Linked DNA regions of Geminicoccus roseus DSM 18922. The protein of the gene in region 1 interacts with the protein of each later gene in a pairwise test. Links are inferred from orthologs where the notes say so. Each region holds a gene or a part of one and is shown on either strand. Other genes may lie near its edges. The genes, in order: dnaQ and dnaE.

Evidence for each region.
Region 2: the proteins of dnaQ (region 1) and dnaE interact in binary tests that used the Escherichia coli proteins (3 or more experiments, as listed by UniProt). The link is inferred for Geminicoccus roseus DSM 18922 from one-to-one orthologs.

Annotation. Positions count from the first base shown.
Region 1 is NZ_KE386572.1:133,898-148,837, forward strand. The notes cover bases 5,557-8,523. They hold dnaQ (DNA polymerase III subunit epsilon), read right to left. Parts: upstream 7,396-8,523; coding sequence 6,718-7,395; downstream 5,557-6,717. Other genes in these bases: GEMRO_RS0102000 (NADP-dependent isocitrate dehydrogenase), read right to left, coding at 5,557-6,553; coaE (dephospho-CoA kinase), read right to left, coding at 7,388-8,065; GEMRO_RS0102015 (Maf family protein), read right to left, coding at 8,073-8,523. Outside these bases: GEMRO_RS0101975 (sugar ABC transporter ATP-binding protein), read right to left, coding at 1-606; GEMRO_RS0101980 (sugar ABC transporter substrate-binding protein), read right to left, coding at 689-1,729; GEMRO_RS0101990 (DUF4114 domain-containing protein), read left to right, coding at 2,301-4,025; GEMRO_RS0101995 (VanZ family protein), read right to left, coding at 4,200-5,273; more of GEMRO_RS0102000, read right to left, coding at 5,339-5,556; more of GEMRO_RS0102015, read right to left, coding at 8,524-8,681; GEMRO_RS0102020 (ATP-binding protein), read right to left, coding at 8,791-10,146; GEMRO_RS0102025 (response regulator), read right to left, coding at 10,137-10,832; GEMRO_RS27015 (MarR family winged helix-turn-helix transcriptional regulator), read right to left, coding at 10,864-11,355; GEMRO_RS0102035 (branched-chain amino acid aminotransferase), read left to right, coding at 11,517-12,392; GEMRO_RS0102040 (LOG family protein), read left to right, coding at 12,407-12,994; GEMRO_RS0102045 (MbcA/ParS/Xre antitoxin family protein), read left to right, coding at 13,153-13,674; GEMRO_RS0102050 (RES family NAD+ phosphorylase), read left to right, coding at 13,671-14,345; GEMRO_RS27020 (PAS domain-containing sensor histidine kinase), read left to right, coding at 14,772-14,940. UniProt on the Escherichia coli protein: DNA polymerase III is a complex, multichain enzyme responsible for most of the replicative synthesis in bacteria. The epsilon subunit contain the editing function and is a proofreading 3'-5' exonuclease.
Region 2 is NZ_KE386572.1:3,899,885-3,915,915, forward strand. The notes cover bases 5,202-9,259. They hold dnaE (DNA polymerase III subunit alpha), read left to right. Parts: upstream 5,202-5,597; coding sequence 5,598-9,059; downstream 9,060-9,259. Other genes in these bases: GEMRO_RS32855 (hypothetical protein), read left to right, coding at 5,202-5,513; GEMRO_RS0119430 (potassium channel family protein), read right to left, coding at 9,121-9,259. Also shown: GEMRO_RS0119400 (PQQ-dependent sugar dehydrogenase), read left to right, coding at 1-807; proS (proline--tRNA ligase), read left to right, coding at 916-2,205; GEMRO_RS0119410 (lipoprotein-releasing ABC transporter permease subunit), read left to right, coding at 2,202-3,449; GEMRO_RS30635 (ABC transporter ATP-binding protein), read left to right, coding at 3,442-4,170; more of GEMRO_RS32855, read left to right, coding at 4,284-5,201; more of GEMRO_RS0119430, read right to left, coding at 9,260-10,245; GEMRO_RS0119435 (hypothetical protein), read left to right, coding at 10,799-11,779; GEMRO_RS0119440 (thermonuclease family protein), read right to left, coding at 11,974-12,480; mtgA (monofunctional biosynthetic peptidoglycan transglycosylase), read right to left, coding at 12,468-13,235; GEMRO_RS0119450 (DMT family transporter), read left to right, coding at 13,356-14,279; GEMRO_RS0119455 (DMT family transporter), read right to left, coding at 14,245-15,084; GEMRO_RS0119460 (hypothetical protein), read right to left, coding at 15,220-15,627; rpsB (30S ribosomal protein S2), read left to right, coding at 15,884-16,031. UniProt on the Escherichia coli protein: DNA polymerase III is a complex, multichain enzyme responsible for most of the replicative synthesis in bacteria. This DNA polymerase also exhibits 3' to 5' exonuclease activity. The alpha chain is the DNA polymerase catalytic subunit.

The DNA.
Region 1 (14,940 bases):
GATGAACACGAAGGTGGTGCCCTCCGCCTTCAGCCGCCCCAGCACCTCGAACAGATGCTTCACCTCCGGCGGCGAGAGCGCCGAGGTCGGCTCGTCCAGGATCACGATCCGGGCGCCGGAGAACAGCACCCGGCTGATCTCGACCAGCTGCTGCATGCCGATCGGCAGCGCGCCGGCCTCGCGCCCTGGGTCGATGTCGATGCCCAGCCGGTGCAGGTGCTCGGCCGCCTCGCGCTTCATCCGCCCCCAGGAGACGATGCCCATGCCGTTGGTGGGCTGCACGCCCAGGAACACGTTCTCGGCCACCGAGAGTTGCGGGACGATCGAGAGCTCCTGGTGGACCATGCCGATGCCGGCGGCCAGCGCGTCGCGCGCCGAGCGGAAATGCACCGGCCGGCCATCGATGCGCATCTCGCCGTCATAGCTGTGGTGCACGCCGGCGATGATCTTCATCAGCGTGGACTTGCCGGCGCCGTTCTCGCCGACCAGGCCGTGCACCTCGCCGCGCTTCAGGTCGAAGTCGATCCCGGTGAGCGCGGTCACGCCGCCGAACCGCTTGCCGATCCCGATCATCTCCAGGATCGGTGTTTCCGCCGATGCGCTCATCCCACCACCCGACACCCGCCCATCCTTGTCCGCCCTGCCCCGAGCGCCACGGCCGGCGGATGCCGGCCGTGGCGGGCCCGGATCAGATCAGGAAGTGCCGCTGCATCCAGAGCATGCCTTCGGCATTGTTCTTGGTGACCACCGGCCCGTCGGTGATGACGTGCTTGGGGATCCCCTCGCCGCTCTTCTCGCCGGCGACCACCGCCGCCACGCCCGCCATGACCGCACCGCCATGGATGCGCCCGGACGGGTTGCGCACGGTGGCGTGCATCCGGCCGTCGATGACCGCCTCGACCGCCGGCGGCATCGCGTCGACGCCACCCACCAGGATGTTGTCGCGGCCGCGCGCCTTCATGACGTTCTGGGCGGCCAGCGCCATGTCGTCGTTGTGGAAGAACGCCGCGTCGATCTCGGGGTACTTGGTGAGCAGGCTGTCCCAGATCCGGGTGGCCTTGGTGACGTCCCAGTCGGCCGGCTGCTCGTCGAGCACCTCGATCTCGGGGAACTTCTCGACCACCGAGTGGAAGCCGCGCGCACGGCCCTGGGCGCCGGTGTGTCCCAGCGCGCCCTGGGTCATCACGATCTTGCCCTTGCCGCCCATGGCGTCCACCAGGGCCTGGGTGACCGCGGCGCCCATGAACTCGTTGTCCGGCGCCAGGAAGCTGTGCACGTCAATCTGGTCGAGCGGCGCGATCAGCGTGTCCATGTCGATCACCGGGATGCCGGCGTCGATCATCCGCTTGACCGGGTCGGTCAGCGTGCCGATGCCGAACGCCTGGATCGCGACGAAGTCCCACTCCTGCGAAGCCATGTTGTCGATGGCGGCGCGCTGCTTGGGCGCCGACAGCTCGCCGTCGAACCAGGTGACCTCGACGTTGAACAGCTTGCCCCAGTACTCGGCGGCCTGCTTGCCCTGGGCGCACCAGGTCGCCTGGAGGCCGGCATTGGAGAACGCCGCCTTCAGCGGCTTTTCCGACCGGCCCATCTCCTGGGCGAGTGCCGCACCCATGAACGGGCTCATGCCCATGCCGCCCAGCAAGGCCGCGGCCGCGGCGCTGGAGCCGGTCACCTTGTGGATGAACGAACGCCGGGTCTCCGGCGTGACGCCGATCTTGTCGGTCATCGGTAGGTACCTCCCTGAAGGCGGTCTCGCCGGACCGCGCGCGGCAGTCTTGAGGGACGCCGTCGGGCTTGGCAAGCGCTCCTGCGGCAGCCTGCCCGCAAAAATCATACTTTAGCAGCTCTGACTGAATCCTCATGGTCCGCCACGCCCGGGACCGCCCGAACCGCCTGCCGGCAGAAGCCGATCACGCACCATGGTCAGCCCGCTCAAGCACCGCGCCGGCTCCAGCCTCAGCCGACCGGCTTGCCCTCAAGGTCCAGCGCCAGGCGCGGCAGGAAGATCACCAGCCTGCTCCGACCTGGAAACGAGGCGGAAAAGCAGCCTGCCATCACTACAGACATCACCGTCAGGATGCGTATTTACATGACAAGCCCGGAAAGTGGTTGACGAGACATTCCGGCTTTGCCAGACAGATCAACCATAATACGGCATAGTCAAAGCATGCCATTCCTAACGTTGCAGCCCTCGCATTGAAATGATGGGTACATGTTGGGATTATTTGCACATGGTACAATCATCTTCTTCATCCCTGCTTTCCGAGCTGAATGAAGCCAAGCCTGTCGACACGTCCTTGCTGGCACCGATCGATCGCCGCCTGCTGACTGTCGAAGAAACGGGCGAAGTCGTGGTGACCCTCGCCGGCGAGAATGGCCGCTACCAGAACTCGCTCGGCTACTACACCGTGAACGAGGACGGCACGTTCGGCTCGGTCGGTCTTCTTTTCGCGGATACCAACTCGACCAAGTTCGATCCGGACAATCCCGAGGTCGATGACGGCAAGGGCAGCCTGGTGGAAGGAATCAGCCAGGCCTCGTTCGGCAGCTTTGCCGCCGGCACCGAGATCGGCTTCTTCCTTCTCGCCAACGGCGCCGCGCTGAATGGCGACCTAGATCCCACCGCCTCGTTCCGCCTGGAGAAGGCAGACGGAAGTCCGGCCGGCATCGCTGACGGAACGGTGCCCCGCTTGGTGCAAGTCGGCGCGGATGGCCAGGAGGTCGTCCTTCAAGGCGATCTGATGTTCACGACCGATCCCACCGGCGAGGACTTCGCCAACGCCCTGAACAGCGGCGGCGCAGGGCAGGCCATCGCCGGCACCGACGAGGAGGGCGATCTGCTGATCGCCTTCGAAGACCTGCGCGCGGGCCACCGCTTCGCCGATCTGGACTTCAACGACCTGGTGATCGAGGTGACGACGATCGCCAGCGGGGAGCCCTCGCCCACGCAGACGGCTACCGACCAGGCGACCATCCCCTCCACCGGCCAGACCCTGGCGGCCAGCCTCACCAGCGAAGTCGCCACCACCGACGACGTCATCGAGATCGAAGGCTTCATCAATCTGGGCGGGATCGCGCAGCCACCGTTCAACGTCGCCTTCGTGATCGACACCTCGGGCTCGATGCTCTCCGATTTCGGCGGCGACGTGGGCGACCTGAACGGAGATGGCCGGTTCAATACCCGGCTGGACGGCGCGATCGCCGCCTTCGAGGCGCTCAACCAGTCGATCATCGAGGACGGCCTGCAGGACGTCGTCGACATCAAGATCATCACGATCGACACGGTGTCGAGCACGTCGGAGGTCCTGGACCCGGGCGAGGACGTCGATGATGCCTTGGAAGCGCTGCAGCTGGGCGGGATCACCAACTACGCCGACGCGCTGGACCAGGCCGGCCTGTTCTTCGATGCACAGGCGGGGGGCACCAACATCGTTTATTTCGCCTCGGACGGGAATCCCAATACCGGCGGCTCCTACGAGGACGAGCTGACCCGCCTGACCGACGTGCACGAGGCGCGGATCGATGCGATCGGCATCGGCACCGCCGTCACCGAAACCGTGCTGGACGCCATCGATTCCGACGGCGAGGCCCAGATCACCACCACCCCGGAGGAACTGGAGGCCGATCTCGGCGCCGCGCCGATCGCGCCCGCCGATCTGGCCAGCGTCGAGATCCTGCTGGATGGCGACGTGGTGCAGACGATCGACGTGGCCGACCTGACGGTGACGCCGTTCGGGCTGCGCTTCGCGTTCTCCCTGACCGGCATCGACATCACCGACGGCGTGGCCAACCAGGTCTCGGTGCGGGTGGTCGGATCGGACGGCGACGCGACCACCGTGCAGCCGACCCTTTCCGTGGCCGATCCAGGTTCGGCACCCGTGGCGCCCCTGGTTCTCGACCTGGACGACGACGCTCCGTCGGCCGGCAGCTCTCTGTCGATCGAGGCGACCCTGGCGCCCACCGGCACCGAACTCGCCTCGCTCCTGCAGGAGCCGGCCGCGTCCCAGGTCATCGCCGCCTGACAGGCGTCGCCAGGGACCAGCGCGGGGATGTCCCGGCAGTCGTTGCCGGGCCATCCCCGCCTTGCTGGATGGTGCACGGCATCCGCGGCAAGTGACTGGGGTGCCGGCTCAGCGCGCAGGCGGTCCGGCGGCAGGGTTGCAGGCCGATACGCCCAGCGTCACGCCGGACGGATGTCAGCGGGAGCGTGCGTCCGAGAGGGTGGAGCGCGCCGAGGCGCTGGCGCCCCACAGGTCCAGCGCCAGGCGCAGCAGGAAGATCACCAGCCAGCCGAGCAGCGCGCCGGTGACGTTGGTGATGATGTCGTCGACCGACGGCACCCGGCCGGGCACGGTGAGCTGGGTGAACTCGATGGTGCCGCTGACCGCAAGCCCGGTCGCCAGCACCGAGAACACCGTGGCGCCCGGCCAGATCGCCGCGACCATGCCGAGCGGCACGAAGCCTAAGACGTTCTGCCAGGCATCGGCGGTGCCCAGGTCCTCCAGCATGGTCAGGCGCGGCTCGCGGTGCAGGAACCACATCCGCGGCGGGCGATCCAGGACGCCCGGCGCCAGCAGGTCGACCTGGCGGCTGCCGGCCTGCACCTCAGCCTTCAGGATCTCGCCCAGGAAATAGCGGCGGATGTTCAGGTCGCTGCCCACCACCGCCTGGTAGGTGCCGTTCCAGCGCCGGCGCGGGTCGTAGGGATAGGTGCGGTTGATCACCTGCCGGCCGTCGATCGCCACGGTGAGCCTTGGCCCCAACAGCTCCAGGTCGATCGTCACCGGCACCCCGTCCGTGAACACGTTCGGGACCCGGATCGGCGGCGCCCCCTCATGGTTGGTGCCCTTGCCGCGCAGATGCACCAGCAGGGCCGGCCCCTCCCGGTCGAGCGAGAGCAGCCGGCCGTTCGCCCCGCCGCTCAGGCCGAACATCCGGCCGATGAAACGCGGGTGCGGCGGGGCCGGCACCACCTCCAGGTGGACGCGCAGGGGCAGGCCCTGCACCACGTCGTCCAGCCAGCCGGGCGGCTGGTAGCTGCGCAGCAGGCCTGGCTTAGCGAACAGGGCATGGCCGTCGGCGGCGATCTCGACCTGGTTGAGCTGCTGCTTGGGCAGCCGCCAGTGCAGCGGCCAGAACACCGCCACGAAATAGCTGGCCAGCACCACCAGCAGGGCGGTGACGCGCAGGCCGGGCGTGAGGAGCGCGCTGATCTCCTCGTGGACCAGGAAGCGCTCGCGCAACCGGCCCGGCCGGTGCGCCTCGATCATCGCGCGCAGGGCCGCGAACGGGCGGCGCCATGCCGCCCGCCGGGCCCCGTGCGGGTGCGGATCGTTCAGGACAGGGCCTTGGCGAGCTGCTTGTCGAGCGCGTCCAAGAAGCCCGTGGTAGTGAGCCAGGGCTGCTCCGGCCCGATCAGCACCGCCAGGTCCTTGGTCATCTGGCCGCCCTCGACCGTGTCGACGCAGACCTTTTCCAGGGTCGCGGCGAACTGCTCCACGTCCGGCGTGCCGTCGATCTTGCCGCGATAGGTCAAGCCGCGGGTCCAGGCGAAGATCGAGGCGATCGGGTTGGTGGAGGTCTGCTTGCCCTTCTGGTGCTCGCGGTAGTGGCGGGTCACCGTGCCGTGCGCCGCCTCGGCCTCAATGGTGCCGCCGTCCGGGGTCATCAGCACCGAGGTCATCAGGCCCAGCGAGCCGAAGCCCTGCGCCACCGTGTCGGACTGCACGTCGCCGTCATAGTTCTTGCAGGCCCAGACATAGCCGCCCGACCACTTCATCGCGCAGGCGACCATGTCGTCGATCAGCCGGTGCTCGTAGGTCACCCCGGCTTCCTTGAACTTGCCGGCGAACTCCGCGTCGTACACCTCCTGGAACAGGTCCTTGAAGCGCCCGTCATAGGCCTTCAGGATCGTGTTCTTGGTCGACAGGTAGAGCGGCCAGCCGCGCTGCAGCGCGTAGTTCATCGACGCGCGGGCGAACTCGCGCACCGATTCGTCCAGGTTGTACATGGCCATCGCCACGCCGGCCGCCTGGAAGTCGTAGACCTCGTGGTGGATCGGCGCGGAGCCGTCCTCGGGCTGGAAGGTGATGGTCAGCTTGCCCTTGCCCGGCACCTTGAAGTCGGTGGCGCGGTACTGGTCGCCGAAGGCATGGCGGCCGATCACGATCGGCTGGGTCCAGCCCGGCACCAGGCGCGGCACGTTCTTGCAGATGATCGGCTCGCGGAAGATGGTCCCGCCCAGGATGTTGCGGATCGTGCCGTTCGGCGACTTCCACATCTTCTTGAGCTTGAACTCCTCGACGCGCTGCTCGTCGGGGGTGATCGTGGCGCACTTCACGCCGACATTGTACTTCTTGATCGCCTCGGCGGCGTCGACCGTCACCTGGTCGGAGGTCGCGTCGCGATGCTCGACGCCCAGGTCGTAATACTTCAGGTCGATGTCCAGATAGGGCAGGATCAGCTTGTCCTTGATCATCTGCCAGATGATCCGGGTCATCTCGTCGCCGTCGAGCTCGACGATCGGGTTCTTGACCTTGATCTTCGCCATGGGTGGCTCCTTCTGCCGCAGGTCCGAAACGTCCGCCCGCGCCGCGTGCGGGCCTTCTAGCTAGGCTTGGGCGCACCGATCAACGCCTGCCGCCGCCGCATCGACGCAACGCTGACCTGTTCTCGGCGGCTGCGCGCGGCCCGGAAGCCGGTTTTCGGCCGCCGTCACGCCTGGTTCCAGAGCGCGTCCTTGATCTTGGCGACGAACCCCGCATGGGCCAGGAGCTCCGCCTCGCTGGCGGCATGCGGGCGGGCGGGGCGGAACGGCCGCTCGATCCGTCCCAGGGCCGGCCCGCTGCGCTCCGCCTCCACCGAGAAGCCGAGCGCCGCCTGCCGCCCGCCCAAAAGGTTGACGTAGACCTCTGCCAGCAGTTCGCAGTCGAGCAGGGCGCCGTGGAACACCCGGCCGGAATTGTCGATGGAGAAGCGCCGGCACAAGGCGTCCAGGCTGGCCGGCGCCCCCGGGAACTTGCGCTGCGCCATCATCAGCGTGTCGATTGCGCGGTCCGAGGGCAGTTCGGGAAGCCTTGCCCGGAACAGCTCGGCGTTGAGGAAGCGCATGTCGAACGGCGCGTTGTGGATGATCAGCGGGTCGTCGCCGATGAAGTCCAGGAACTCCCTGGCGACCTGCTTGAAGCGCGGCTGGCCGACCAGCTTCTCCGTGGTGATCCCGTGGATGCGCGCGGCGTCCTCGGGCACGTCGCGCTGCGGGTCGATCAGCGAATAGAACGACTTGCCGGTCGGCACCTGGTGGACCAGCTCCAGGCAGGCGATCTCCAGGATCCGGTGGCCGTCGCGCGGGTTCAGCCCGGTGGTCTCGGTGTCGAGCACGATCTCACGCATGTCGCGTCCTTTCGCTGATCCGGGCGGCCAGGGCATAGCGGTGCGGCCAGACCAGTGCTGCCGGCTCCGGCTGACCGCCCGGCCCTGCCAGGCTGTCCAGGAAGCCGACCAGCCGCCGCTGCACCGCTCCCCGATCATAGCCCGAGGGAATGAACAAATCGCCCAGACGCCGCTTGGTCGGGGTCGGGACCTGCTGGGCACGGATCCGCGCCAGCCGCTCGCTTGTCATGCCGGGCCGGCGCAGCGCCCGCTGCTCCTGCAGCGCGTCGGAGCAGCCGACCACCACGACCCGGTCGACCCGGCGCTCGCCCGCGGTCTCGAACAGGAGCGGGATGTCCAGCACCACCACGGGCGTGCGGCGCCGGGCGGCGGCTTCCAGGAAGTCGCGCTCCGCCTGGCGCACCAGCGGGTGGACGATCGCCTCCAGGCGCCGCAGCTTGGCCTGGTCGCCGAACACCGCCTTGCCGAGCAGGGCGCGGTCGAGCGCCCCGTCGGCGGCCAGCACGCCCGGGAAGGCCAGGGCCACCGGCGCCACCGCGGCGCCGCCCGGCCGGAACATCAGGTGCACGGCCTGGTCGGCATCGAACACCGGCACGTCCATGGCCCTGAACAGGCCGGCCACGTGGCTCTTGCCGGTGGCGATCGATCCGGTCAGGCCGATCAGCAGCAAGGGCCGCTCACCGCCGCAGCACGCCCTGGTCGCGCAGCGCCTGCAGGACCTGCAGGAGCGGCAGGCCCAGGATCGTGAAATAGTCGCCGCTGGTCTTGGTGAACAGCTGGGCGCCGGCACCCTCCAGATGGTAGGCGCCCACCGACTGCCAGACCCCGTCGTCGGCCCGCGCCAGGTAGTCCTCCAGGAACTCGTCGGTGAACGGCCGCATCCACAGGTCGGCATGGGCGACATGGTGACAGATGCGGGCGCCGGAGCGGAACAGCACGGCAGCGCTCCAGAGCCGGTGCTGGCGGCCGCGCAGCTGCCGGAGCTGCTCGCGGGCGCCGTCCAGGGTCTCCGGCTTGTCCAGCCAGCGCCCCTCGACCTCCAGCATCTGGTCGGCCCCCAGGACCAGCGCGTCGCCACCATACCGGGCCGCCACCCGCTGCGCCTTGACCTCGGCCAGGATCACCGCCGCGTCCTGGGCGCTGACGCCCTCCGCGGCCAGGGCGTGCTTCATCTCGGATTCGTCGACCGAGGCCGCTTCGGCGACCAGGCTCAGCCCGGCCGCCTCGAGCATGCGGCGCCTGGCCGGGCTCTGCGACGCCAGGATCAGCAGGGGAGGCTCGGCCATCGTCCTCGTGCGCCAAAGGCTGGGCCCGGCGGGAATCAACCGGACGAAGCGGGGTCTACCGAGACGCCGCCGGGCGCACAAGCCGGGCGTGGCGCAGGGCGCCCTGCCCTCAGCGCGGCAGCCGCAGCGAGGCGCGCAGGCCGCCCAAAGGCGAGCGGCTCATGTCGATGTCGCCGCCATGGCCCAGCGCCACGTCGCGGGCGATGGTCAGGCCCAGCCCGACGCCGCCGGTGCTGCGCCGCCTGGCCGGGTCCAGCCGGGTGAAGGCCTGGAACACCTTGTCGCGCTGGTCGGCAGGGATGCCCGGCCCGTCATCGTCGACATGCACCGTCACGTAATGGGTGCCCAGCGCCAGGCCCAGCCCGATCCGCCGGCCATGGCGGACGGCGTTGTCGACCAGGTTGGCCAGGCAGCTGCGGATCGCCAGCGGCCGCAGCGGCAGGCGGACGGGCGGGCCCGGCTCCAGCACCACCTCCGCCCCGCCGCGCGCGGCCCGCTCGGCCATCTCCCCCAGCACCGCCTGCAGGTCCACCAGCTCCGGCGGCTCGCGCCCCTCGCCGCGCACGAAGCTCAGATAGACATCGACCAGGCGCTGCATCTCCTCGACATCGCTGGTCAGGTCGGCGATCGCCGGATCGTCCTTGGGCATCATCGCCAGCTCCAGCTTCATGCGGGTGAGCGGCGTGCGCAGGTCGTGGCTGACCGCGGCCAGCATGTCGGTGCGCTGGTGCATGAAGCGCAGGATGCGCTGGCGCATCAGGTTGAAGGCATGGCCGGCGCGGCGGATCTCGGTGGCGCCCTCCAGCCGGAAGTCGCCGATGTCGCGGCCCTTGCCGAAACTGTCGGCCGCCTCGGCCAGGCGCCGGATCGGGCGGACCTGGCGGCCCAGGAAATAGATCGCGACCAGCAGCAGCACCGCCGAGGCACCGACCATCCAGAGCATGAACAAGGTCGTGGTGGTGCTGGTGAGCCGCTTCTTCTCGGCCAGCACCCGCAGGATCCCGCCATCGGCCGCGACCCAGACCGCGAACCGGTCGTCCTGGTCGGCGCGCAGCTCGATCCGGAACGGCCGCTTCAGCTTCTCGGCGAACACCTCGCGGATCGTGTCGGGCACCGTGTCGTCGTCGATCCCGGCGACCTTGGCCGCCGCGTCCAGGTCGGCGCCGGGCTCGAACGACAGGGCCAGGCTGGTGCGCTCGCGGGCCAGCTGCAGGAAGGATTCGCGCTCCTGCGGCCGCTGCTCGATCATGTCGGCGATCAGCGCGGTCTCGCCGGCCAGGCCCAGCGCCAGCCAGCGGGTGACCGTGTCCCAGTGCCGGACATAGAAGATATAGGCGACGATCAGCTGCAGGATGATCAGCGGCAGCAGCACGATCAGCAGCGAGCGGCCGAACAGGGAGCGCGGCATCACGCCCCGGCGCACCCGGCGCTCGGCGCTGGCGGACGGGGCGGCGGTCACGGCCACCGGTCGCCGCCGGTCTTGAGCATGTAGCCCTCGCCGCGCACCGTCACGAGGTGGCGCGGCGCCTTGGGATCCGGCTCGATCTTGCGGCGCAGCCGGGTCACCGCCACGTCGACCGCCCGGTCCGATCCGTCCAGCCCCACCCCGGTGGCGATCTCGAACCGGGTCAGCGGCCGGTCGGCGCGCACCGCCAGGAAGTCGATCAGCGCGGTCTCGCCATCGGTCAGGCGCACCGGGCCGTGCTCGTCGAACAGTTCCTTCATCGCCGGGTCGTAGCGCAGATGGCCGAACGAGACCGTGCCGGCCTCGCGCGGCCCGGCGCGCCGCAGGATCGCCGCGATCCGCAGCGCCAGTTCGCGCGGCTCGAACGGCTTGGCCAGATAGTCCTCGGCCCCGGCCTCCAGCCCGGCGATCCGGTCGTCGGATTCGCCGCGCGCGGTGAGCAGGAGCACCGGCAGGTCGCGGCTGCGGCCGATCTCGGCGGTGAAGCTCACCCCGTCGCCGTCCGGCAGCATCACGTCCAGCACCACCAGGTCGAACATCACCCCTTCCAGGGCGTGGCGCGCCTCGGCCAGGTCGGCCGCCACCGAGACCCGGTAGCCCTCCTGGACCAGAAAGCGCTGCAGGAGCTGGCGCAGGCGCGGATCGTCGTCGACCACCAGGAGGTGGCGCTCGCCCAACTCGCTCATGCAGGGGGCTCGCTCATGCTCGAAACCTTCCTCAGGAGGTGGTCAGGCTGCGCTGCGCCGCCTGGGCGGCCGGCTCGGCGCGCGGGTCGAGCAGCATCTCCAGGACCTGGCGGAAGCCGCCCACCGCCTCGGGCCCGACCATCCGGAAGGCGCGGCGCAGCCGGCGGCGGCGGAGCTGGTCGAGCTCCGCCAGAAGCGCGCGGCCGGTCTCGGTGATCCGGGCGGGGCGCTGCCGGCGGTCGGCCGCCCGCTGCTCCAGCTGCACCAGGCCCTTCGCCTCCAGCTCCGAGATCACCCGGGACAGGGTCTGCTTGCTGGCGGCGATGGTGCGCTTCAGCTCGACCATCGCCACGCCCGGCCGGCGGGCGACCAGCCGCAGCACGAGGTCGTGGGTGGCGCCCAGGCTGAGATGATCGAGGGCGTCGGCCACATCGGAGGCGACGAGACGCTGGGCCCGCTCGATCATCAGGATCGCGTCGTCCAGGTCCTCGTCGCGCAGGAAGAGCGGGTTGCCGGTGCTCATGGGTCCTATCGCTTGTCTTTTCTGGACGCCTGCGCGGCACAGGCTGCCTAGCACGCGCGGGGTTCCGTTGACATCCCGGGATCATGGGTGATAGCGCGCCCAGCACCGTCGACGACTCGTTCTTACCCGTCGCGACCCGTCCACACCGAGGTTCGTCCACCATGGCAGCGCTGATCCCCTACCACGACCGCGACGGCTGGATCTGGTACGATGGCGAGATGGTACCGTGGCGCGACGCCAGGCTGCATGTGCTCACCCACGGGTTGCACTATGCCAGCGCGGTGTTCGAGGGCGAGCGCGCCTATGGCGGCAAGGTGTTCAAGCTGCGCGAGCACAGCCAGCGCCTGATCGACAGCGGCCGGGTCTTAGGCTTCGAGATCCCCTGGACGGTCGAGCAGATCGACGAGGCGACGGTCGCCACCATCGCCAAGAACGAGCTGTCGGACTGCTATGTCCGGCCGATCGCCTGGCGGGGCAGCGAAATGATGGGCGTGGCGGCGCAGGCGTCGAAGATCCATGTCGCGATCGCGGTGTGGAAGTGGGGCGCCTATTACTCCGACCTGCGCCTGACCCGGGCGATCTACGACCGTCCGGCGCCGAACACCGCCCCGGTGCACGCCAAGGCCGCCGGCCTCTACATGATCTGCACGATCTGCAAGCACGACGCCGAGGCCAAGGGGTTCGGCGACGCGCTGATGCTGGACTATCGCGGCTATGTCGCGGAGACCACCGGCGCCAACATCTTCCTGGTCCTGGACGGCAAGCTGCACACCCCGATCGCCGACTGCATCCTGAACGGCATCACCCGCCGCACCGTGATCGAGCTGGCCAAGGCGCGCGGGATCGAGGTGATCGAGCGGCACATCAAGCCGGAGGAGCTGCCGGGCGCGCAGGAGATCTTCGTGACCGGCACCGCCGCCGAGATCACCCCGGTGCGCGCGATCGACGAGCTGAGCTACCAGGTCGGGCCGATCACCCAGCAGCTTCTCCAGGACTTCCACGCCGCGACCCGCGCCCACGAGAAGGCCGCGGCCTGACCGGCGGCTTGGCCATGGACGCCACCAGCTCCGGGCGCCCGCTCCAGGTCGCGGTGTTCTGCGGCTCGCGCCCGGGCCGCGACCCGGTCCATGCCGCGCTGGCGAAGGAACTGGGCCAGGCCATCGGCGGGCGCGGCTGGCGGCTGGTCTATGGCGGCGGCCATGTCGGCCTGATGGGGATCGTCGCCCAGGCGGTGCTGGATGGCGGCGGCCAGGTCCACGGCATCATCACCCAGCATCTGGTCGGCCGAGAGGTGGCGATGCCGGGCCTGCAGAAGCTCGACGTGGTCGACACCATGTTCGAGCGCAAGCGCCTGCTGATCGACGGCAGCGACGCCTACATCGTCCTGCCCGGCGGGTTCGGCACGGTGGATGAACTGCTCGACGTGCTGACGCTGAAGCAGCTGGACGAGCACCGCAAGCCGATCGTGCTCCTGGATTCGACCGGCCGGTTCTGGGCGCCCTGGCTGGCCCTGGCCCGCCACCTGGTCGACGAGGGCTTCGCCGGGCCCTCCGCCCTGGCCCTGGCGGCCGAAGCCGCGGACGTCGAGGCTGCCCTGCGCCTGGCCGAGGCCGCTCCCGGAACGGCCGAGCTGGCCTAGGCCGGGCTCCGTCGACCCCTTCCTGACCAGCATCGTCGACAGGCACATGCATTGGCTGGAGGAGCGGCAGCATCTGGCTGCAGTGCGTCTCCTCAAGACACTTGCACCATGAGCAGACTTGGCCCATGTCTAGATTTGGACAAGGAGCCCTGAAGAGCATGTTGGGTGCGCACGGACAGGCGCCGGTCGGGGCTGGCCCGCAGATCCTCGACAGGTCGCGCTTCGATCCCGTTCGTCGCAGGGAGTTGAGCCCCCCTGCCCTGCGGACCTTTTTGACCATCGCTGATCTTTGGCGCCTCACCGAGGACGAGCGGCGGCTAGTGTTGGGCTATCCCGCCCGCTCGACCTATCAGAACTGGTGCCGGCTGGCGCGCGAGCATGGCGGCTTCACCCTCGATGCCGATGTGCTGACCCGCATCTCGGCCGTGCTCGGCATCCACCAGGCGCTGGGCGTCGTGTTTCGCGATGAACAGGCCGGGGTGCAGTGGCTGCGGGCGCCGCATGCGGCCCTGGTGTTCGGCGGACATCCGCCGATTAGCCTCGTCACCAGCGGCTCGCAGGATGGGCTGCTGACGGTGCGGCGCTTCCTCGATGCCGCCAGGGGCGGGCTCTACATGGCCCCCAACGCGGTCGATGCCGACCCTGCCCCCTACACGGACCGCGAGATCGTCTTCCGGTGAGCGGGCCGCTCGCTCCCGCGCCACAACCATCCTGCCGGCTGGTGCCCTCGCAGTTCCCGCCCATCGGCTTGTTCGACACGGTGGCCACGGCCGCCGACCTGCCGGCCGTGTTGGAACTGGTCGGCTGGACCAACGACCGGCTGGTGCCCGAGCGGATCCGGCGCCTGCCCGAGCGGGAATGGGTCTATGGGCGCAGCAACGCCAGCGTGGTGATGGCTGCCCTCCTGCACGGCGCGCCGGAGGGCAGCCGCTTCAATGGTCCGGATCTGGGCGCATGGTACGCGGCCGATGACGTGCGCACCGCCGCCGCTGAAGTCGGCCACCATCTTCGCCGGGAAGCGGTGGCGCGCAGCGTGCCGCAGATGCGCCGGACCTTCCGCAGCTATGCCGCCCGGTTGCTGGGCGACTATCTCGACATCCGTGGCCAGCAGGCAGCGCTCCCTGAGGTCTATGCGCCGGACCGCTACGAGGCCTCGCAGGCATTCGGCGAGGCCGTCCGGGCCGAGGGGGGTTCCGGCATCCTGTACGACAGCCTGCGCCGCCAGGGTGGGCAGAGCGTCGCCGCCTACCGTCCGACCCAGGTGACGGACGTGGTGCAGGCCGACCATTTCGAGATACTGGCGGTGGCCGCCGAGCGCCGGATCGAGGTGCGCAAGCTCTCGGACACCTAGTCCAGAACCGAGCGGACACTGGCCGGCACCGGTGGCTCATCTAGCGCACCTTGGCCTGGTCCGTGACAAGCTGGCATCGTGAAACGTCAGCGCCAGCCCACCAGCGACCTGCCGCGGCGCCAGGCATGAAATCCGGGTCCATCCCCCGCCGTGATTCTCAGGGGAAGCGGTGCTGGACCTCTGCAGAAAGCGAGGCAGCACCCAGCAGGAGAACCTTGTGGCAGGGTCGATGCGATCGCATCATCCCATGGAGTAGATGGTCTGCAGCCGGTAGCAATATCATGCGGATGATCAGATCACGGGATCCAACGCGCAGACGTAGTTCCATCATGGAATATAAATTACATAAAGATATGCGCATTTTTCCGCTCGGGACGAGGAGGCCGTAACCACCCGGCGCCCCTGTCCTCCGGTAGGAGAAGCTTCTTGGCGAATTCAGCACCAGCGCCGGGCGATCCCGAACTCACGACCAGTCTGGAACTCGTTCTCGACTCGATACCCGACTTCGCCATCATCCTTCTGGATCCACAGGGGCGGATCTCCATCTGGAACTCGGGCGCCGAACGCATCAATGGCTGGCGCGACGAGGAGGTCA
Region 2 (16,031 bases), 3.8 Mb from region 1 along the record:
TTCTCCGAGCCGCGCGACGACGGCAACGGCACCACGCTCGCCCGCGCCCGGCTGGTGGAGCAGGGCGGCGGCGCGGCGCTGGAGAATGTCGAGATCCTGTTCCGGCAGATGCCGAGCTGGACGTCGACCAAGCATTTCGGCTCGCGGATCGTGTTCGCCCCGGACGGCAACATCTTCCTCACGGTCGGCGAGCGCGGGCAGCCCCAGTCGCGCGACCTGGTCCAGGACCTGGACAACCATTTCGGCAAGGTCATCCGGCTGCAGCCGGACGGCTCCGTGCCTCCCGACAACCCGTTCGTCGACACCGACGGCGCCCGTTCCGAGATCTGGTCCTACGGCCACCGCAACGTGCAGTCGGCGACGCTGGACGGCGAGGGGCAGTTCTGGCTGGTCGAGCATGGCCCCCGCGGCGGCGACGAGCTGAACCAGCCGGAAGCCGGCAAGAACTATGGCTGGCCGGTGATCACCTACGGGCTGGCCTATTCCGGCAAGCCGTTCGGCCAGGGAATCACCAAGAAGGAGGACATGGAGCAGCCGGTCTACTACTGGGACCCGGTGATCGCGCCGTCCGGCATGGACTTCTACGAAGGCGACCTGATCCCGGAATGGCAGGGCAGCTTCCTGATCGGCGGCCTGGTGAGCCACGGCGTGGTCCGGCTGGTGATGGAGGACGGGCGGGTCGCCGCCGAGGAGCGGATCGACCTGGGCGCGCGCATCCGGGACGTGAAGGTCGGGCCGGATGGTGCGGTCTACGCGGTGACCGACGGGGGCAGCGGGCGGATCCTGCGGATCGTGCCGGACGACTGAGGCGCCGCGGGAGGCCAGGCCTTGCCGCTGCCTGCCGCTTTCGTTGCAGCGCGGCACGGCCGCCCCTATGTTCCCGCCGTCACAGAAGTTCCAGCCTGCCGAGTATCCATGCGCCTTTCCCGCTACTTCTTGCCCGTTCTCAAAGAGGTTCCGGCCGAGGCCGAGATCGTCAGCCACCAGCTCATGCTGCGGGCCGGGATGATCCAGCAGCTCCAGGCCGGGATCTACAACTGGCTGCCGCTGGGCTTCGCGGTCCTGCAGAAGGTCGAGCAGATCGTGCGCGAGGAGCAGAACCGCGCCGGCGCCATCGAGATCCTGATGCCGACCATCCAGCCGGCGGCGCTGTGGCGGGAGAGTGGCCGCTACGAGGCCTACGGCAAGGAGATGCTGCGCATCGCCGACCGGCAGGACCGCGAGATGCTGTTCGGGCCGACCAACGAGGAGAATGTCACTGACATCTTCCGCCGGCACGTGAAGAGCTACCGGCAGCTGCCGCTGAACCTCTACCACATCCAGTGGAAGTTCCGCGACGAGGTGCGCCCGCGCTTCGGCGTGATGCGCGGCCGCGAGTTCCTGATGAAGGACGCCTACTCCTTCGACCTGGACTTCGAGAGCGCCGCCGCTTCGTTCGACCGGATGTTCGCCGCCTATCTGAAGACCTTCCAGCGGATGGGGCTGACCGCCATCCCGATGCGTGCCGAATCCGGGCCGATCGGCGGCAGCATGTCCTTCGAGTTCCAGATCCTGGCGCAGACCGGCGAGAGTGCCGTTTATTTCGACCAGGCGTTCGAGGAGATCGACTTCTCCGCCGACAACCTGGACGTGGCGCACCTCAAGACGCTCTACGCCGCCGCCGACGAGCTGCACGATCCGGCGAACTGCCCGGTCCCCGCGGAGCGGCTGCGCACCGGCCGGGGCATCGAGGTCGGCCACATCTTCTATTTCGGCACCAAGTACTCCCAGTCGATGGGGGCCACGGTGCTCGGGCCGGACGGCAAGGAAACGCCGGTCGAGATGGGCTCCTACGGCGTCGGGGTGTCCCGGCTGGTGGGCGCGCTGATCGAGGCGAACCATGACGAGAAGGGCATCATCTGGCCGGAAAGCGTGGCACCGTTCCGTGTCGGGCTGATCTGCCTGCGGGTCGACGACCAGGCCTGCCGCAGCATGGCCGACGACCTCTACGCCAGGCTGGAGGCCGCCAAGGTCGAGGTGCTCTACGACGACCGCGAGGAGCGTGCCGGAGCGAAGTTCGCCAGCATGGACCTGATCGGCCTGCCCTGGCAGGTGACGGTCGGCCCGCGCGGCGCCAAGGCCGGCACGGTGGAGCTGAAGTCGCGCCGCACCGGTGCGGTCGAGGAACTGTCGGTGGACGCCCTGCTCGCCCGCCTCGCCGCCTGATGTTCTCACCGGTCGAGCGGCTGATCGCGCGTCGCTACCTGCGCCCGACCAAGGGCGAGGGCTTCATCTCGCTGGTCGCGGGCTTCGCGTTTGTCGGCATCGCGCTTGGGGTCGGCACGCTGATCGTGGTGATGGCCGTGATGAACGGCTTCCGCTACGAGCTCCTGTCCCGCGTCCTGGGGGTGAACGGCCATGCCACCGTGGTCTCCCAGGGGCCGCCGATCGAGGGCTACCAGCCGCTGCTGGACCGGATCGGCCAGGCGCCCGGGGTCCAGATGGCGTTCCCCTACGTGGAAGGCCAGGTGATGGCCTCCGCGAACGGGGTGGCGTCGGGCGCCCTGGTGCGCGGCTTGCGCCTTTCGGACCTGGAGAAGCGGCCGTTCATCGCCGGCAACGTGCTGGCCGGCTCGCTCGACCAGCTGAACGGCGTCAACGTCGCCGCGGTGGGTTCGCGAATGGCGCAGCGGATGGGGCTGCGGGTCGGCTCGTCGCTGCAGCTGATCTCGCCGAACGGCACCGCGACCGGGATCGGCACCATCCCCCGGGTGGTGACGTTCAAGGTCGGGGCGGTCTTCGAAATCGGCATGTACGAGTACGACAACAGCTTCATCTACCTGAACCTTGCCGACGCGCAGCGCTACTTCCAGACCGGGGAGGGGGTGTCGGCGATCGAGGTCGATGTCGGCAACCCCGACACGGTCGGCCAGGTCCGCGGCGGGATCGACCCTTTGCTGCCGCCCGGCACCCATCTTCTGACCTGGCAGCAGGTGAACAGTCATTTCTTCACTGCGCTGCAGGTCGAGCGGAACGTGATGTTCCTGATCCTGACCCTGATCGTGCTGGTGGCGGCCTTCAACATCATCACCGGGCTCACCATGCTGGTGCGCTCCAAGGCGCGCGACATCGCGGTCCTGCGCAGCATGGGGGCGACCAAGTCCAACATCCTGCGGATCTTCCTCCTGGCCGGCACCGCGATCGGCATGGTCGGCACCGCGCTGGGGGCGGTGCTGGGGATCGCGTTCGCGTCCAACATCGAACCGATCCGTTTGTTCCTGGAGCGCATCACCGGCACCGAGCTGTTCGCGGCTGAGATCAGATTCCTATCACAGATGCCGGCCCGGATCGAGGTCGACGACGTGGTCTCGGTGCTGCTGATGGCGCTGGTGCTCTCGCTGCTGGCCACGCTCTATCCGTCGTTCCGGGCGGCCGCGACCGATCCGGTGGAAGCGCTGCGCAATGAGTGAGCCGGTTCTCCAGCTGGACGGGTTGGTCCGGACCTTCCGGCAGGGCTCCGCGCAGCTTCAGGTGCTGGCCGGCGTCGACCTGACCCTGCAGCGCGGCGAGATCGTGGCGCTGGTCGGCCCCTCGGGAGCGGGCAAGTCGACCCTGCTGCACCAGAGCGGGCTGCTGGAGCGCCCGGATGCCGGCCAGGTCCGGGTATTCGGCCGCGCCACCGCCAAGCTGAACGATGTCGAGCGCACCAAGCTGCGCCGGGAAGAGATCGGCTTCGTCTACCAGTCGCACCATCTGCTGGTGGATTTCAGCGCCCTGGAGAACGTGGTCCTGCCGCAGATGCTGGCCGGGCGCTCCAAGCGGGAGGCGGCCAAGCGGGCCGACGAACTCCTGGAGCAGGTCGGCCTGTCCGGGCGGCGCACGCACCGGCCGGGCAAGCTCTCGGGCGGCGAGCAGCAGCGGGTCGCGATCGCCCGCGCCCTGGCCAACCGCCCGGCTTTGCTGCTGGCCGACGAGCCCACCGGCAATCTCGACACCGCCACGGCGGAGATCGTGTTCGCGCTGCTCCTGGACGTGGTGCGGCGAACCGGCACCGCGGCCCTGATCGCCACGCACAATCCGGAGCTGGCGCTGCGGATGGACCGGGTGGTGCGGCTGGAGCGCGGCCTGCTCCGCCCGGTCACGCGGGTGCCGGACATGCCTCTCGCCCATGGGATCCCGGCGGGCGGCTGAACCCGCGGCCGGTCTTCCGGCTGGCCATCGGCACCGCCTTGTCCCAGAAGAGCTCATCCAGGCGGCGCGACGATCGCCGGGGCAAAGGATCCGGACGGCTGGGAGGCAGGGGGATGACACGCGGATGCCGCTGGTGGCTGGGGCTGGCGGCGCTGCTGCTACTTCTGCCGCTGCCCGTGGCCGAGGCCGAGGAGGCGCCCTGGGTGGTGCCGAGCGACGCTGCGCTGGCCCTGCGCGACCCAGACCGGTTCGCCTGGCGCCTGTTCGTGGCGATCAACTGGCCGGCCAGGGAGGACGAGAGCGCCCCGGACGAGACCGCTCCGCTGGGCGCGCCGCGGCCGGTGGTCTGGGAGACCTGGGCGCTTGCCTCGGACGTCTACCTGCCGGACGGCCGCAAGCCGCCGGCCTGGCCGGATGTGTCCCACCGGCTGGGCGACGAGCGCGATCCCGACGAGCGGCCGGTCCAGCAGACCCTGATCCGGGACACGCGGCCGACCCCGCCCGGCACGCAGGGGCACCAGAAGGACGAGGTGCGGATGAACCGCGCCGCCTTCGATTATGTCCGCGACCAGGGCCTCTACTCGATCGACGGGCAGGAGCGGCGCTTCTACCAGCGCCGGCCGGTGGCGTTCCCGCCCGACGCGATGGAGATCAAGGCGGTCTGGCGGCCGATCCCGGAAGGGCAGAAGGCGCGCTACCACTGGGCGGTGATCAGCGACGAGCCGGACGGCAAGGAGCGCCTCTACGGGCTGACCTCGCTGCACGTGATGGCCAAGGTGCTGCCGCGCTGGCTGTGGATGACCTTCGAGCATGTCGACAACCCGTTCCGGCACGGCATCCACGACGAGGGCTGGCTGATTCCCTCGCGGGACACGGTGGCCTGCCCGCAGGCGCCCCATGATTGCGGCGAGCTGCCGGCGGGGTTCGGGCTGGAGGGGACGGTGTTCGAGAACTACCGGCTGCGCGGCACCCAGACCGACTTCACCGACGATTACGGCCGGCCGGTGCATCTCGCCAACTCGGAGCTGGAGACCGGCTTCCAGCGCACCGCGTCCTGCATGACCTGCCATGTCCGCTCGACCATCGGGCCCAGGGTGAACGCCGCCGCCTCGTTCGAGTTCGGCGCGGGGTACAAGGACCATGAGCTGGCGCCGCCCGAGGCGACCCGGCTGCCGGTCTTCAGGCAGAACGAGGACGGGTCGTTCGAGAGCTATTACGGCGTGCCCGAGACCGCATGGTTCCGGCTGCCCGACACCGGGGTCTCCAGCTTCGACACCTACCTGCAGCTGGACTATGTCTACTCGATGATGCGTGCCGCGTTCGAGGCGCCGCCCTCTCCTTGAGCTTGAACCGTGCGGCAGGCTTCGACAGGGTGGCGCCGGCCTTCAAGCTTCGACCATGTCCCACCGAGAGGACCGACGAACTCCATGGCGCTCGCCTCCTTCGTACATCTGCGCGTCCATTCCTGCTTCTCGCTGCTGGAGGCCTCGATCAAGAACGCCGACCTGGCCAAGAAGGCGAAGGCCCTGGACATGCCGGCGGTGGCGGTGACCGACAGCTGCAACCTGTTCGGGGTGATGGAGTTCTGCAAGGAGGCGACCAAGGTTGGGGTGCAGCCGATCGTGGGGGCGCTCCTGGCGCTGGTGCCGGACGGTGAGCGCAAGGTCCAAGGCGGCCCGCCGCCGCTGCAGGAAACCGAGCAGCTGGTGTTCCTGGTCCAGAACGAGGCCGGCTACCTCAACCTCTGCCGGCTGATGACCTGCGCCTACCTGGCCGGCAAGGACCAGGTGGCGGTCACCATGGAGGAGCTGGAGCGGCACGCCGAGGGGCTGATCGTCCTCTCGGGCGGGGCGTTCGGGCCGATCGGGCAGCGCCTCCTGCGCGGCGACGCCAAGGGTGCCCGGGCCATGCTGGAGCGGATGAAGGCGATCTGGCCGGACCGGCTCTATGTCGAGATCCAGCGCCACGGCCTGGCCGAGGAGAACGCCACCGAGGAGCGGATGGTGGAGCTGGCCTATGAGCTCGACCTGCCGCTGGTCGCCACCAACGACTGCCATTTTCTCGAAGAATCGATGCACGAGGCGCATGACGCGCTGATCTGCATCGCCGATGGCCGCCTGCTGATCGAGGACGACCGCCGCCGCTTCACCAAGGACCACCGCTTCAAGTCTGCCCAGGAGATGGAGGCGCTGTTCGCCGACCTGCCGGAGGCGGTGCAGAACACGATGGTGATCGCGAAGCGCTGCGCCTACGAGGCGCCCAAGCGCAGGCCGATCCTGCCGACCTATGCCCTGGACGAGGAGGCGGAGATGCGCCGCCAGGCCGCCGAAGGGCTGGAGGAGCGGCTGCGCCAGGCGGTGTGGACCGAGGGGATGGACGACGCGGCCCGGGAGGAGGCGGCCAGGCCCTATCGCGAGCGCCTGGTGTTCGAGTGCGACGTCATTGCCCAGATGAAGTTCCCGGGCTACTTCCTGATCGTGTCGGACTTCATCAAGTGGGCGAAGGCGAACAGCATCCCGGTGGGCCCTGGCCGCGGCTCCGGCGCCGGCTCGGTGGTGGCCTGGTCGCTGTCGATCACCGATCTGGACCCGCTGCGCTTCGGCCTCCTGTTCGAGCGCTTCCTCAACCCTGAGCGCGTGTCGATGCCGGACTTCGACATCGACTTCTGCCAGGACCGGCGCGACGAGGTGATCCGCTATGTGCGCGACCGCTACGGCCATGACCGGGTGGCGGCGATCATCACCTTCGGGAAGCTGCAGGCCAAGGCGGTGATCCGCGACGTCGGCCGGGTGCTGGGGCTGCCCTATGGCCTGGTCGACAAGATCTCCAAGCTGATTCCGAACAACCCGGCCAACCCGCCCACGCTGGAACAGGCGATGGTGATGGAGCCGCGCTTGATCGAGGCGCGGGATAGCGACCCGCAGGTCGAGCGGATGATCGAGATCGCCCGCAAGCTGGAGGGGCTGCCCCGCCATGCCTCGACCCATGCCGCGGGCGTGGTGATCGGCGACCGGCCGCTCCAGGAGCTGGTGCCGCTCTACCGCGACCCGCGCTCGGACATGCCGGTCACCCAGTTCAACATGAAGGACGTGGAGACCGCGGGCCTGGTGAAGTTCGACTTCCTGGGCCTGACCACGCTCACCATGCTGACCATGGGCGAGCGGCTGGTGCGCGAGCGCGGCCGGGAGCTTGAGCTGGCCAAGCTGCCGCTGGACGACCGGCGCTCCTACGAGCTGCTGGCACGGGCCGAGACCGCTGGGGTGTTCCAGCTGGAAAGTGCCGGCATGCGCGACGCCCTGCGCAAGCTGAAGCCGGACGTGTTCGAGGACATCATCGCGATGGTGTCGCTCTACCGCCCGGGCCCGATGGACAACATCCCGCGCTACATCGCGGTCAAGCACAAGACCGAGGAAGCCGGCTACCTCCACCCGATGCTGGAGCCGATCTTAAGCGAGACCAACGGGGTCATCATCTACCAGGAACAGGTGATGCAGATCGCCCGGGAGCTGGCCGACTACTCCCTTGGCGGCGCCGACCTCTTGCGCCGGGCGATGGGCAAGAAGATCAAGGAGGAGATGGACGCCCAGGGCGCCATCTTCATCAAGGGCGCTGCCGCGCATGGCATCGACCAGGACCTGGCCCAGGTGATCTTCGACCAGGTGGCGAAGTTCGCCTCCTACGGGTTCAACAAGTCGCACGCCGCGGCTTATGCGCTGCTCGCCTACCACACGGCCTACCTCAAGGCGAACCACCCCCACGAGTTCTTCGCGTCCTGCATGACCATGGACATGGCCAACCAGGACAAGCTCTTGATGTTCCAGCAGGAGCTGCGCTCGGCCGGGATCACCCTCTTGCCGCCGGACGTGAACGCGTCGCAGGTCAAGTTCTCGGTGGAGGACCATGAGGGTGCGCCGGCGGTCCGCTATGCGCTGGCGGCGATCAAGGGGGTCGGCAGCGGCGCGGTGCAGGCGCTGGTCGAGGAGCGCGAGCGGGGCGGGCCGTTCCAGGACCCGTTCGACCTGGTCCGCCGGCTGGGCGGCAAGGTGCTCAACCGCCGCCTGCTCGAGGCGCTGGCCAAGGCCGGCGCCTTCGACCGGCTGCTGCCCAACCGCCGCCAGATCACCGAGGGCGCCGAGACCCTGCTGCGCGCCGCCCAGGCGGCGGCCGAGGAGGCCGAGAGCGGCCAGGAAAGCCTGTTCGGCGGGATGCCCTCGGTGCCGACCTCGCCCAAGCTGCCCGACGTCCCGGACTGGCCGGCCCTGGAGCGGCTGCAGGCCGAGATGGAGGCGATCGGCTTCTATCTCTCCGCGCACCCGCTGGACGGCTACACCGCCGCCATGGAGCAGTACGGGATCACCCGGTCCGACCGGATCGTCGAGCGGCTGACTTCCGGGCGGCCCGGCCGGCTGAAGCTGGCCGGCGTCGTGCTGTCCAAGCAGGAGCGGGCGACCGAGCGGGCGCGCTTCGCCCATGTCGCGATGAGCGACCCGTCCGGCCAGTTCGAGGTCACCCTGTTCTCCGAGCTGCTGGCGGCGACCCGCGAGCTGATCGAGAGCAAGGTGCCGCTGGTGATCGAGGCGGACGGCCGGGTCGACGGCGACATGGTGCGGCTCACCGCGCACAAGGTCGAGGCGCTGGAAGCCCTGCTGACCCCGCATGTCCCGGACCTGCTGATCCGCCTGTCCTCGGTCGAGGCCGCCCTGGCGATGCAGCCGCTGCTGGCACCCAAGACCACAAGGCAGGGCCGCCTGCGCCTGGTGCTGGCGCATCCCTGCGGCGAGGTGGTGCTGTCCCTGCCCGAGGGGCTGGGCCTGCCGCCGGCAAGACGGCCCGACCTGGAGCGGATGGCCGGCGTGGTCGAGGTGCGCGAGACGGCCACGGTGCACTGAGGGCCGGCCCGGGTTCGTTTGTGGAAGCGGGTGGCCCGGCAGACCCTGGAGGATGGGCTGCTCAGCCCTGCGCGGCGGTAACGTCCGCCTTGTGGGGCGCGATCTCGGGCCAGGGCAGGGCCATGTAGGCCGCCATGCTGCGCAGGTCCGCGTCCCATTGGCGGCGGAGGGCCACGTAGCGGTCGGCGCCGGATGCGGGATCGGCGGTGGTGGCGAGGCCGGCGGCCTGGAACTGGCGGAGCGCCTGCTCGAAGCGCTGCCGCCAGCGCTGCTCGTCGTCGCCGGAGCAGGCGAGCCCGTCCGGGCCCTCCTGCTCGGGCCGGCGGCGCGGGACGATCTGGCGGGAGCCTTCGAGCAGGCGCAGGCCGCTGCCCCACAGCGCCTCGAGCGGGGCGGAGCGCAGGAAGGCGGCGTGGCGCTCGTGATCCAGCGCGGTGCGGGCGAGGCTGGCGGTGTCCAGGGCCAGGAGCCCGACCCTTGCCATGGCGAACAGGGGCTCCCGGCGGCGAAAGTAATGCAGCGCCGGGTAGGCGTGGTGGGCCTCCAGGATCGAGAGCAGCTGGGTGGTGACCGAGAGCACCTCGGAGCGGGCCGAGCCGAACGCGCCGCCAGGCCCCAGATGGGCCAGCAGCATGGCCGGGTTCCCCGTCCGGCCCGACATCTGGTGGATCAGCAGGGCCGTGCTGTCGCGCTGCAGGAGGGCGCTGTAGAGCGACATGACATAGGTCAGGGTCAGGGTCAGGACCGAGAAGCCGATGCCGGCCTCGACCACAGTGAGGAGCCGGTAGAAGCTGGTCTTGGGCGTGAAGTCGCCCACGCCCAGCGTGGTGAGGTTGAAGCCGCTGAAATAGAGCGCGGCCCAGAAATCGGTGGGGGTCGGCCCCTGGCTGGCCTGGATGTTGGTGCCGAGGGCCGGCCAGCAGATCAGGGCGAAGCCGGCGGTCAGGAGGACCATCCAGCCAAGCACGGTCGCCACCAGCAGGCCGGGCCCGACATAGGACAGGAAGGCGCGGGCCTGCCCGCCCGGCAGCGTCCGCGCGCAGCGGCACGCCAGCCGCCACAGCCCGGCATTCAGGTTGCGGGAAATGAACCCGCCGGCACCGCGCGACTGGAGCACGGTCAGGAAGATGTCGGCGAGGGCGGCGGCGAGCAGGGCCAGCCCGGCCAGCGGCGCCAGCCAACTCATGGCCGCGCCCGGCAGGGCAGGAGGCCGGCGGTGGTGGGTGGCACGAGGCGGGGGTTCCTTTCTGGACGATCGGGAGCGGGCAGGGCGGCGGCGGGCCATGCCGGTTCCGGCCAGCGCGGCCTGCTTCCTGCCTGCAGCGAGGCGGCTCGGGTTCGTTCGTGTAAACGTCGCCCAGGCCCCGGGTTGCATCATCCGCGGCAGCCCGCTCCGGCCGGGCCACCTGGAGCGGCCGGGCTGTCTTGGGTTCGTTCGTGCAGGCCGCGCGGGGGGCGGGGGCTCGGGTTCGTTCGTGCAAGGGGCTGGCCGGATCATGCTCCGGTCCTGCCGAAACCCTCCGACGCCATGTCGACATGGTTCAACGTTTCCTGACAGGGGCGAATGGGCCCGAGCATCCGGCGGGCCTGGCCCCGGTGCTTGCCGGTAAGTCGCACATGAAGGATACTGCCGACGTTTTTCCCGCCTTGCGTCGGGGTGCTGCCATGACCGGTCCGCTGGCCGCGAGGTCGTCCGGACGCCGCCGCCTGCCGCGGCGGCCAGGCTGACGGCGGCCGCGATGTTCGGCGAACTGCCCAAGCTGTTCGACCGCAACTTCGCCGTGGGCTTCCTCCTGCCGGCCGCCCTCTTGTGCGTCCTGGTCTTCCTGCTGCTCGGCAGCTACGGGCTGGCCTACATTCCCTGGTCGGTGGAGGGCATCAACCGCCTGTCGGGCGCCGTCTCGGCGTTGCTGGTGATCTGGTTCGTGGCGCTGCTGCTGCTGGCGGTGAACGGGCTGGTCTACCGCTTCATGGAGGGCTACCCGCTCCTGGCGGCGATCCGCGGGCTCGGCCGGCTGTCGCCGCGAACGGAAACCCGGATCCGTCAGGCGATCACCCGGCGCTTCGAGCGCGACGCGGCTCCCGCCCACCGGCTGCAGGCCACCATCGACGACGCCCGCGCGCATGGCCGGCCGGAGCCGGCCATCCCGGCGGATCATGCCTATCGTCTGCTGCGGGCGGTGGAGCGGTTTCCGACCAGGGTGGAGGAGGTGCTGCCCACCCGGTTCGGCAACCGCTTCCGGGCGATCGAGGTCTATCCCCGCGTCCTCTACGGCCTGGACGCGGTGCCGGCCTGGCCGCGCCTGCACGCGCTGCTGCCCGAGCATGTCCGCCAGATGATCGCCGACAGCAAGGCCCAGCTCGATTTCTGCGCCAACGTCATGGTGGCCGGCCTGGTGGCGACGCTCGCCTGCCTGGGCCTCATTCTCTGGCATCAGCGGCTGCCGGAGTGGTGGCTGATCCTGGCCGGGCCGGCCGGCGCGGCGGCGGGCTACCTGCTGGCGCTGGGGGCCGCGATCCCGTTCGGGAACTACATCAAGACCAGCTTCGATCTCCACCGCGGCGACCTTGCCCGCGCGCTGGGCCTGGAGATGCCGCGGGCGAACGACCAGGAGCGGGTCATGTGGGTCATCGTCAGCCGGATGATGATCTACCGGTCGGCGGCCAGGGCCAGCGAACTGACCCGATTCCGGCCGCACCGGCCAAGGGAGATGCCCTAGATGCCGCAGCGGCCCGGCGGCTGCGCCGGTCTCTTTCCGGCTCGCAGATGAAAGGAGAAGCGCCATGACGGCTACAGCCCGACCGGTCCGGGGCAACGGCCCGGCGGAGCCCCACCCGAAGCCGCCCGATCCCAAACCGCCGATCATCAGCCCCTGGGGCGACCCGACCACGCCCCCTTGAGGCCAGAGCGGCGCTAGAAGCGCGAATCGTCGCCCCAGTCATTGAGTTCCGGCACCAGCAGGCCGGACCACACCCCGACCTCGCGGGCCTGGGCCACCGCCTGCAGGGCCTCGTATTCCGGCGGGGCGTAGCGCAGGGCGATCGCCATGCCCTCGTTGACCAGCCAGGCGCCCAGGTCCTGGCGGGGGCGGAAGCGGTCGCGGCCCTCGATGGTGCAGATGCCCTCGGCGACGCCGTCGCTGGCCTGGCGGACGATCTGGCAGTGGACGAAGCCGGTGATCTTGCGCTCCAGCATCCGCTTGACGTTGAAGTCGGAGCAGGTGCGGCCGCGCGCATCGTCGATGCACAGGATCCCGAGCTTTGGGATGGTGATTCCGTAGAGGCGGATGCGGGTGCCGCCGATCGCGAGCGTGCCGTCGTCGTTGACGATCGCCAGGCCGTCGACCTGCTTTTGCTGGGCCTGGCCGGCCCCGGGCAGGGCCAGCAGGAGGAGGAGGGCCAGCAGGGTCAGCGTACGCATGCGTCGAGGGCTCCCAGGGCCTTGGCGCGCGCGTCGATCCGCTGGCCGCGGGCCCGCATGTTGGCCGTCGCCGGCTCCGCCTTCCAGGTCCTGGGCGCCGGCAGGAGGGCGATGATCCGCGCCATCTGCCCCCTGGAAATGGCATCGAGATCCCGGTCGAACCAGTGGCGGGCGGCCGCGGCCACGCCATAGACCCCGGGCCCGGTCTCGGCGATGTTCAGATAGACCTCGATGATCCGGCGCTTGGGCCAGAGCAGTTCCAGCTGCAGCGTGTACCAGGCCTCCAGCGCCTTGCGCAGCCAGCTCCGGCCATCCCACAGGAACAGGTTCTTGGCGGTCTGCTGGCTGATCGTGGACGCCCCGCGGGTGGTCTCGCCGGCGCGCATCCGGTCGAACTGCCGCTCCAGCGCCTTCCAGTCGAAGCCGTGATGGGCGCAGAACAGCTGGTCTTCCGAGGCCAGCGCCATGGAGCGGATCGGCGGCGGGATCTCCTCCAGCGGCGTCCAGACCCGCTCCAGGCCCTCGCCCTCGGCCAGGCGCAGGGCCATCAGCGGGGTGTACCAGACCGGCAGGAACCGGCCGGCCAGCAGGAGGGGCACGGGCAGGAACGCCACCAGCAGGACCAGGACCAGCAGGGCCCGCCCGACGCGGCGCGGCCAGCCGGCGGACCCGACGGTCAGGCGCGGGCGCCACCAGCGCCTGGGCGGCAGTTCGGCCACCACCGGCGGCCTGGCGGCCGGCGGCCGTTTGGCCATCTTGCTGGTGCGGCGGGGGCTCGTTAAACGTGCCGGTTTGCTTTTGGGATCGGCCATCATCGAACGCTGGCGGCGCGGCTGCCGGGATGGCGGCCGCTCGGGATCAGGGAGAACAAGGTCGTGGGCAAGCCGGACAAGGACGCGCTCGTCGGGGTGGGTCTGCTCTTGCTGGCGTTCTCGATCCTGCCGATCCTGGACGGGATCGCCAAGATCATGGGCGAGCGGTTCCACCCGATGCACATCACCTGGGGCCGCTATGTCTTCAACATGCTGGTGCTCCTGCCGATCGTGGCACCGCGGTTCGGCTGGCGGATGTTCGCCCCGCCCAGGCTCGGGCTGCAGGTGATCCGCGGCGCCTGCCTCCTGGCGGCGACCATGCTGTTCTTCACAGCGCTGATGTACCTGACCATGGCGGAGACCCTGGCGCTGGCCTTCGTCTACCCCCTGATCGTGACGATCGCCGCCCCCTGGGTGCTGGGCGAGCGGCTGAGCGCCGCCAAGCTGGTCGCGGCGGTGGTCGGGCTGTGCGGGGCCATCCTGATCATCCGGCCGGGCGCCGCGGTGTTCCAGCCGGCCTCGCTCCTGGCGTTCTCCACCGCGTTCGTGTTCTCGGTCTACATCATGCTGACCCGCAAGCTGGCGGGCCTGGCGCCGCATCTGCAGTCCCTGTTCTTCACCGCCTTCGTCGGCACGGTGGTGATGACGCCGATCGCACCGTTTGTCTGGAACCACCTGTCCTGGCTGGACTGGCTGGGGTTCGCCGCGATCGGGACGATCGCCGCCACCGGGCACCTGATCATCCTGCGCGCCTATGAGCGGGCGCCGGCCAGCGTGCTGGCGCCCCTGGGCTATTTCGAGATCGTCAGCACGGTGGCACTCGGCTGGCTGCTGTTCGACGACCTGCCGGATGCCTGGACCTGGGCCGGCATCGTGGTGATCGTGGCGTCGGGCATCTTCGTGACGGTATGGACCAGCCAGCGGGAAAAGGCGGCGGAGGCGCCGCCGCCGGTCACGCGGACCGACGGGCAGGCGGCCGCCGGCTGACCAGCGCCACCCCCGCCGCCGCCACCGCCATGCCGGCCAGGTCGCCCGCCTCCAGCGCCTCGCCGAACAGGAGCCAGGCGAGCAGAGCGGTGACCGGCGGGACCAGGAAGAACAGGGCGGAGACCCGCGACACCTGGCCGTCGCGGATCATGGTGAACAGCAAGGAGATCGCCCCCAGCGACAGGACGATCACCAGCCAGGCCAGGGCGAACACCACCTCGCCGTTCCAGCCCATCCGGCCGTCCTCGAGTAGCCACGCAGCGGCGATCGAGACGATGGCGGAGGCGCCGAACTGGATCACCGAGCCGGTGCGCAGGTCCAGCGTCGGGCAGAAGCGCTTTTGCCAGAGCGTGCCGAGCGTGATCCCGAGCAGGCCGGCCAGGGCATAGCCGATGCCGGCGGCCGAGCCCGGTGCGAGCGAGCCCGCGACCACCATGACCACGCCCGCCACGCCAAGGGCGATCCCCAGCCATTGCCGGCGGGACAAGGGCTCGGCCAGGAGCGGCCCCGCCACCGCGGCCACCAGGACCGGCTGCATCGACGCGATCAGCGAGGTGGTCCCGGCGGAAAGCCCGTGCACCAGGGATTCGTAGACGCCGGCCAGGTAGATCGCTTGCAGGAAGATCCCGGCCAGGGCGACATGGCCAGCCTGCCGCCAGCTGGACGGCCAGGGTGCCCGGGTCGCCAGCGCCACCGCCAGCATCACCAGGGCGACGATCGCGAAGCGCCAGGCCAGGAAGGTCAGCGGCTCGGCATAGGGGGCCGCGTACTTCATGCCGATGAAGCCGGTGCTCCACAGGAACACGAACAGGGCCGGGGCGATGGCGGGCAGGAGGCGGCGCAGGATGGGTCTCGTCGCAAAGGAAGGGAAGGTGGGCGCCCGGCTCTACGGGAAGAGCGCGGCCACCGCCAGCGCGTCCCGACGAACGCCTTCGCGCCCTCAGCCGTCCCCGGCCACCTCGTGCAGCTCCCAGAAGCAGACCAGGTCCGGATCGACCATCTCGAGGTCGGCCTGGCGGGCCCGGTGGATGCCGGGTGGGGCCGGCCGGTAGTTGCCCGGCCAGGGCGGCAGCTGCCGCTGCTCGCCATCCGGCGCCTGCACCGTCACGCCGTGCTCCTCGCTGGCGGCGACGATCGTCCCGCCGAACTGGGTGCGGTCGTACTCGTCGCCGGCCTGGTCGTGGAAGGTGACGCCGATGAACACGGACTTGCCCGCCAGCATGGCGAGCGCGTCGCCGTCCCACTCCATGCCGGGCAGCGCCCGGTCGGGCTGGTCCGCCTCGGCGGGCCGGAACACCGCCCCGGTCGGGCGGAACACGAAGCCGGGCGGATCCCAGGGAGCGGCCATGCGCGCACCTCCTTGCGCCGGCTTGGGCAGCCGGCGGCGCGCCCGGCCAGGCCGGCAACCTAGCACGGGCCGGATGCCGCACCGAGCCTTGGATGGGGCCGCCACGGCTTGCGCAACCAGGCCTCCGCCTGTAAAGAGCGCGCCATCTCACACGCGGGCGTCGTCGTGCCGTCTTGGCACGCCCTCATTCGGTGCGTCGGGTCCTCCCGGCGTTCTCGCCCGCGGAGGTAGCAACCGACCCGAGGAATCTGGGCTCATGACCTTCCCGACCTTCACCATGCGCCAGCTGCTGGAAGCCGGCGTGCATTTCGGCCATCAGACCCGCCGCTGGAACCCGGCGATGGCGCCGTTCATCTTCGGCGTCCGCAACGGCATCCACATCCTGGATCTGACCCAGACCGTCC